DNA from 2 places in the Variovorax sp. LARHSF232 genome. Region 2 is predicted to be linked to the other one. Evidence: predicted binding sites of a transcription regulator. Region 2 holds the regulator's gene; the other holds the start of a gene.
What was found. Region 2 encodes HrcA, which represses chaperone genes, less so after heat shock. Its sites were predicted from a motif close to TTAGCACTCNNNNNNNNNGAGTGCTAA; they were not measured.
Positions count from the first base shown of each region.

Region 1 (3,406 bases), on a different contig from region 2:
GCGGGCTTCGATGTCAGCGGCAGCGCCGGAGCCGTCGATGATGATGGTGTTTTCCTTGCCCACTTCGATGCGCTTGGCTTGGCCGAGGTCGGCCAGCGTCACCTTCTCGAGGGTCAGGCCCACTTCTTCGGCGATGACCTTGCCGCCCGTCAGGATGGCGATGTCTTCCAGCATGGCCTTGCGGCGGTCGCCGAAGCCAGGCGCCTTGACGGCCACGACCTTCAGGATGCCGCGGATGGTGTTCACGACCAGGGTCGCCAGGGCTTCGCCCTCGACTTCTTCGGCAATGATCAGCAGGGGACGGCCAGCCTTGGCAACTTGCTCCAGCGTGGGCAGCAGGTCGCGGATGTTGCTGATCTTCTTGTCGAACAGCAGGACGAAGGGGTTGTCCAGAATCGCGGATTGCTTTTCCGGGTTGTTGATGAAGTAGGGCGACAGGTAGCCGCGGTCGAACTGCATGCCTTCGACGACGTCGAGTTCGCTGTCGAGCGACTTGCCGTCTTCCACGGTGATCACGCCTTCCTTGCCGACCTTGTCCATCGCGTCAGCGATCAGCTTGCCGATGGTCTCGTCGCTGTTGGCCGAGATCGAGCCGACTTGCGCGATTTCCTTGGACGTGGTGGTCGCCTTCGAAGCCTTCTTCAGCTCGGCGACCAGGCTGGTGACAGCCTTGTCGATGCCGCGCTTCAGGTCCATCGGGTTCATGCCGGCGGCAACCAGCTTGAAGCCTTCGCGAACGATGGCTTGTGCCAGCACGGTCGCGGTGGTGGTGCCGTCACCGGCGTTGTCCGAAGTCTTGGAAGCCACTTCCTTCACGAGCTGGGCGCCCATGTTCTGCAGCTTGTCCTTGAGTTCGATTTCCTTGGCCACGGACACACCGTCCTTGGTCACGGTAGGGGCGCCGAAGGAGCGCTCGAGCACCACGTTGCGACCCTTGGGGCCCAGGGTCACCTTGACTGCGTTGGCCAGGATGTTCACACCCTCGACCATGCGCGCGCGGGCTTCGCCGCCGAAGACTACGTCTTTTGCTGCCATGTTCTTTAACTCCGAAATTCAGTTAATTAATCAGTTGGGGACAGAGCAGTCAGCCGCTTCGCGCCTGCCTGGTCTGTCCCGCAAAATCACTTTTCGACGACTGCGAAGAGGTCGTCTTCCTTCATCACCAGCAGCTCGTCGCCGTCGACCTTGACGGTCTGGCCCGAGTACTTGCCGAACAGGACGCGGTCGCCGACCTTGATGTTCATGGCGATCAGGTCGCCCTTGTCGTTCTTCTTGCCCGGGCCGACGGCCAGCACTTCGCCTTGATCCGGCTTTTCGGCGGCGTTGTCGGGGATGACGATGCCCGAGGCGGTCTTGGTTTCGCTTTCAATGCGCTTGACGATCACGCGATCGTGCAAAGGACGAAGTTTCAATTGCATCTCCTGATATGAAACGGGGGAAGGAACCGGGCCCCAGGCGGGGCGCCAGCGGCCAAATCGACTGGAGGAGGGTGCCGTTGTTAGCACTCAACCTCAGCGAGTGCTAATCATAAGGGTTTTTGTGACGCTTTCAAGAAGGCGGGCAGGGGCGCAGGGGCAAACCCAGGCCTCGACGTAGGCGCCGATGAGGCCGACCCGTCGGACGGCGGGAGGCGCCGGCCCCCGCCGTTGGCCGTCGGAGCACGCCGTCAGGCGAAGGGGCAACTGGCGCCCGGCTCGCAGCGAAAGCAGAGGACGGACGGTGCTATCGGCCAGCGCCATGCTGGCGTCACCGTGAACAAGAACGAGGAGCCCGCCATGCCGATCCCGATTCCCCGCCCCGACCGCGATCCGATCCCGCTGGTGCTGGGCGCGCCCCTGCCGCCCCATCAAGCGCCGGTCCAGGCCCCCAAGCCGGCGCCATGCAGCATGCCACCGGCGATGCCGTCACACGAGTCGAAGTAAGGCGGTCGGGAGGGCTCAGCCCAGGCGCCCTTGTGCCCGCAGCTGCGCGCCGATGCGCGCGATTTCTGCCTCGCCCTTCGCCAACGCCTGCGGGCTCGTATGCACCGAGTAGTGACCCATCACCAGATCATGCGGGTGCTTGCGGGCCGAGCCCAGTACAAAGGCTGTCTCGCCGTGCGCCACGAAGTCGATCGCATCGCCGGACTCTTCGAGCATTGCCAATTCGCCCGCACCGATCGGATCTGAGTCCCCGGCGTCGAGCCGGCCGGCATTGACGGCGACCCACGCCACCGTCTGGCCGGCAGGAGGCGTGAAGCGCCAGCGTTGGCCGTCTTGCAGATGCACGGCCAGATAGGTCATTGGCGCCGGTGCAGGAACGGGGCTGGTCGCCGCCCCGTAGCTGCCGAGCAGCACCCGCGCCGGACCATCCCGCGGCACCTGCGCAGGAGCCAGGTAGAGGCTGTGCGCTGGCGCGTTCTCCGTGTCGGCCGGCAAAGCGACCCATAGCTGGAAGCCGCGCACGCGCGCCACGCCGGGCGCCGGCGCACCCGTGTGCCAGACGCCGTTGCCGGAGCGCATCCATTCGACGCCGCCACTTCGCAGCACACCCTGTTCGCCGGTCGTGTCTTCATAGAGCGTGTCGCCTTCGATCAGATAGGTCAGCGTGGCGATGCCCGAGTGGGGATGCATGCCGAAGCCCTTGTGCCCGCCCGCGGTATCGAAGCCGAAGAGGTCGAGGAACACGAAGGGCTTGAGGAATTCGCCCAGGTCGCTCGGGCTCACCAGCCGCGTGATCGGCCCATGCGTGCTGCCGCGCGTGCGGTAGACGATGGCGCGCGGCTGGGCCGTGGCAGGGCTTGACGCCAGGGCGTCGGTGCCGATGTCGAAATGTTGTTGTTGCGAGCGCATGGTCTGCCTTCGAGAAAAGGGATGCCCTGAAGATAGGGCGCCGTTCATTGCTCGACTAGACGGCACAATTGGAATTAACTCATCCAAAAATACGACGAATCACCCGCAGAATGCTCGACCTGAATGACATCGCCATCTTTGTGCAGGTCGTGCGCTGCGGCAGCTTTGCCGAAGCGGCGCGGCGCCTGGGCATGCCGTCCAACACGGTGAGCCGACGGCTCCAGCAACTCGAAGCCCAGCTGGGCGCGCGCCTTTTGCAACGCTCCACCCGCAAGCTCACGCTGACCAGTGCCGGCCGGGACTTTCACGAGCGCTGCGCCGGCGCTGTGGACGGGCTGATCGAGGCCGGACAGGCCCTGGCGGCCGGCGGCCAACAGCCCAGCGGCCTGGTACGCGTGGCCGCGACGGCCGATTTCTTCGACTTCTTCCCGATGCAGTGGGTGGCGCAATTCCTGGCCGCGCACCCGTTGGTACGTCTGGACTTCGTACTCAGCGACGAGAAGGCCGACCTCATCGCCGACCAGATCGACGTGGCCATCCGAGGCGGCCCCTTGCCCGATTCCGGCTACGTCGGC
Region 1 covers NZ_JBIXJS010000001.1:553,797-557,202, reverse strand. The annotation lists gene groL (chaperonin GroEL) at 1-1,035, opposite strand, end outside; gene groES (co-chaperone GroES) at 1,122-1,412, opposite strand; gene ACIPRI_RS02730 (hypothetical protein) at 1,776-1,922, shown strand; gene ACIPRI_RS02725 (pirin family protein) at 1,938-2,831, opposite strand; gene ACIPRI_RS02720 (LysR family transcriptional regulator) at 2,942-3,406, shown strand, end outside.
Region 1: groES (co-chaperone GroES) is a predicted target of HrcA. The motif match lies at 1,499-1,525, and genes of this name have one in related genera.

Region 2 (3,406 bases):
GCATTCAACCTAATGACCATTCCGATCCGGCTCCGCCACCGCTGGAAGAATCGCAAGAGACTCAGCACTTCCCGCAAGCTTCAAAAGACGTTCAAGAACAACATTGAGAAGGCGCGCACTTACAGGTTGCCCACCTATGAGGGCGTCTTCAATGTGGGGCTCTTCATTGCTATTGCTGAACAAGACTTGAGCACCTATGCCGAGTCCATCTTGCACGGGCGCTCCCAGTGGCATCGAAAGTTCCATGCCCGTGGACTTGCTGTTCTGTTGTATGAGTTGGCTGAAGATTTGCCCGAGCTCTTGGGCAAGAACTATCGCAAGTGGCTGATCGAACTGGGCCTCGGTGATGAGTGGCTTGATCGACTAAATGCCATCACAAAGTCCATAGCTGCTTTCCGTAGAGCGCATGAACCATTCTTGCTCAAGGTGCGCAACTATGTCGGTGCCCACCGCGACCACGACGCATACGCGCAACTTGAAGTGCTGGAAGGCCTTGACGTGCTTGAGGTGTTTGGTCTCGCACCTCTTCTTTCATCCCCGCTCGACCAACTTGTCGTTTTCAACATCGACCTCAACCGCTACCTCAGCAAATACAACGTGATCCTTGCCCAAATGGCACGCGCCGAGCGTTGATCGCTCAAGTTAGTCGGCCGCCTCGGCAACCGCCCTCAATCTGGAGTTGCGCATCCATCTTTGGAAAAGTGGAGGCGGAGTGGAGACGGACTTAAAAACCAAAAAGCCCGCTACCGATTCGATAGCAGGCTTTTCAATAACCACGCGGTGATTTTGGTAGGCCGTGCTGGGCTTGAACCAGCGACCAACGGATTATGAGTCCGCTGCTCTAACCAACTGAGCTAACGGCCCACGTGGGGCGCCATTCTACTTTCGCTACTTTCGGTGGCTGAGCGCGTTGCTCACCAGGCGCGAGGTGATGTCGACGATCTGGATCATGCGCTCGTACGGCATGCGCGTCGGGCCGATCACCCCCAGGGTGCCGACCACCTGGCCGTCGACCTCGTAGTTGGTGGTGACCACCGACAGTTCTTCATAGGGCACGACCTGGCTTTCGCCGCCGATGAAGATGCGCACGCCCTCGCCCTTGCTCGATACGTCCAGGAGGCGCATCAGCTGCGCCTTCTGCTCGAACAGGTCGAAGGCGCGACGCAGGTGGGTCATGTCGCTGGAGAAATCGCTCACCGACAGCAGGTTGCGCTCGCCGGAAATCACCACTTCGTCCTCGGCCTGGCTCAGCGCCTCGGCGCTGACCTGCACCGCGGCCTGCATCAAGGTTGCGATCTCGCTGCGCAGGGTGTCGATCTCGGACTGCAGGCGGTCGCGCACCTGCTCGAGCGTCAGCCCCGAGTAGTGCATGTTGATGTAGTTGGAGGCCTCGACCAGTTCCGACTGGCTGAAGTCGATCTCCGGAAAGATCACCCGGTTCTGCACGTCGCCTTCGGGCGAGACGATGATGACCAACAGGCGCTTTTCCGACAGCCGCAGGAATTCGATGTGGCGGAAGGTGGAGGTGCGGCGCGGCGCCATCACCACGCCGACGAACTGCGACAGGTTCGACAGCATGTTGGCCGCGTTGGCGATCACCTTCTGCGGCTGGTCGGCCGCCAGGGTAGGTGCCGCAATCTCGTCACGCTTGGCGGTCAACATGGTGTCGACGAAAAGACGATAGCCGCGCGCCGTCGGCACGCGGCCGGCCGAGGTGTGGGGGCTGGCGATCAGGCCATGCTCCTCCAGGTCGGACATCACGTTGCGGATGGTTGCCGGCGACAGTTCCAGCCCCGGCACGCGAGACAATGTGCGCGAACCCACGGGCTGGCCGTCGGCGATGTACCGTTCCACCAGGGTCTTGAGCAAGAGACGTGCGCGATCGTCCAGCATTTGATGATTTTAATGTTGTAATTTGTACATGACCCCCCGCTTCCGGCACGTTGCGCTCATCGGTAAATACCAGCAAAGCGGTGTGCGCGCGCAATCCAGCGCTCCGGACGAGATGCTCGACAGCATCGGCCTGTTCCTGCAGGCCCGGGGTTGCCAAGTGTCGGTGCAAAAAGGCGAGGACGACGACGCGGACGGCGCCGAGCCGCCCGGCCGCTACCCGGCCCTCAGCGTCGAAGAAATCGGCCAGCAGTGCGACCTGGGCCTGGTGGTGGGCGGCGACGGCACCATGCTGGGCATCGGCCGGCAGCTGGCGCCCTTCGGCGTGCCGCTGATCGGCATCAACCGCGGGCGCCTGGGTTTCATCACCGACATCCCGCTGGACAACTACCAGTCGACCCTGGTGCCCATGCTGGCTGGTGAGTACGAACAAGAGCGCCGCGGCCTGATGCACGGCCAGGTGCTGCGCGACGGCCAGATCGTGTTCGAGGCGCTTGCCATGAACGACGTGGTGGTCAACCGCGGCGCCACGTCCGGCATGGTGGAGTTGCGCGTGTCGGTGGGCAGCCATTTCGTGGCCAACCAGCGCGCCGACGGCCTGATCATCGCCACGCCCACCGGCTCCACCGCCTACGCGCTGTCGGCCGGGGGGCCGCTTCTGCATCCGGCCGTCTCGGGCTGGGTGCTGGTGCCGATCGCGCCGCACACCTTGTCGAACCGGCCGATTCTTCTGCCGGACGACGAGGAAGTCACCATCGAACTGGTGGCCGGCCGCGACGCCAGCGCCAGTTTCGACATGCAATCGCTGGCCACTCTGGCGCACGGCGATCAGATCGTGGTGCGGCGCTCCGGCCTGAACGTGTGCTTCCTGCACCCCAAGGGCTGGAGCTACTTCGACACGCTGCGCAAAAAACTGCATTGGAACGAGGGGGGTTCCTGACTTGGCTCTGCGAAGGATCACTCTGCGCGATTTCGTCATCGTGCGCTCGCTGGACATCGACCTGTCGTCCGGCTTCACCGTGCTCACCGGCGAGACCGGTGCCGGCAAATCCATCCTGATCGACGCGCTGCAACTGGCGCTGGGCAGCCGCGCCGACCCCGGTTCCGTGCGTGAGGGCGCCCAGCGCCTGGACGTGAGCGCCGAGTTCGACGCCGCGCCATCGCTCGACGCCTGGCTGGACGAAGGCGGCTTCGAATCAGCAGCCGCCGGCGACGCCCTGCTGCTGCGCCGCACCGTCGATGTGCAAGGCCGCAGCCGCGGCTGGATCAACGGCAGCCCGGCCACCGCGGCACAGTTGCGCGAGCTGGGCGAGCGCCTGCTCGACATCCACGGCCAGCACGCCTGGCAAAGCCTGACCCGGCCCGACTCGGTGCGCGGCCTGCTCGATGCCTATGCCGGCGCGCGCCAGGACACGCTCGAAGCGCCCTGGCAGGCCTGGCGGCAGGCCGTCGCCGCCCTGGATGCCGCACGCAGCGCCCAGGATTCGCTGCAGCGCGAACGCGAGCGCCTTCAGTG
Region 2 covers NZ_JBIXJS010000003.1:514,523-517,928, reverse strand. The annotation lists gene ACIPRI_RS11280 (hypothetical protein) at 1-633, shown strand, start outside; tRNA gene ACIPRI_RS11275 (tRNA-Ile) at 788-864, opposite strand; gene hrcA (heat-inducible transcriptional repressor HrcA) at 889-1,893, opposite strand; gene ACIPRI_RS11265 (NAD kinase) at 1,922-2,830, shown strand; gene recN (DNA repair protein RecN) at 2,832-3,406, shown strand, end outside.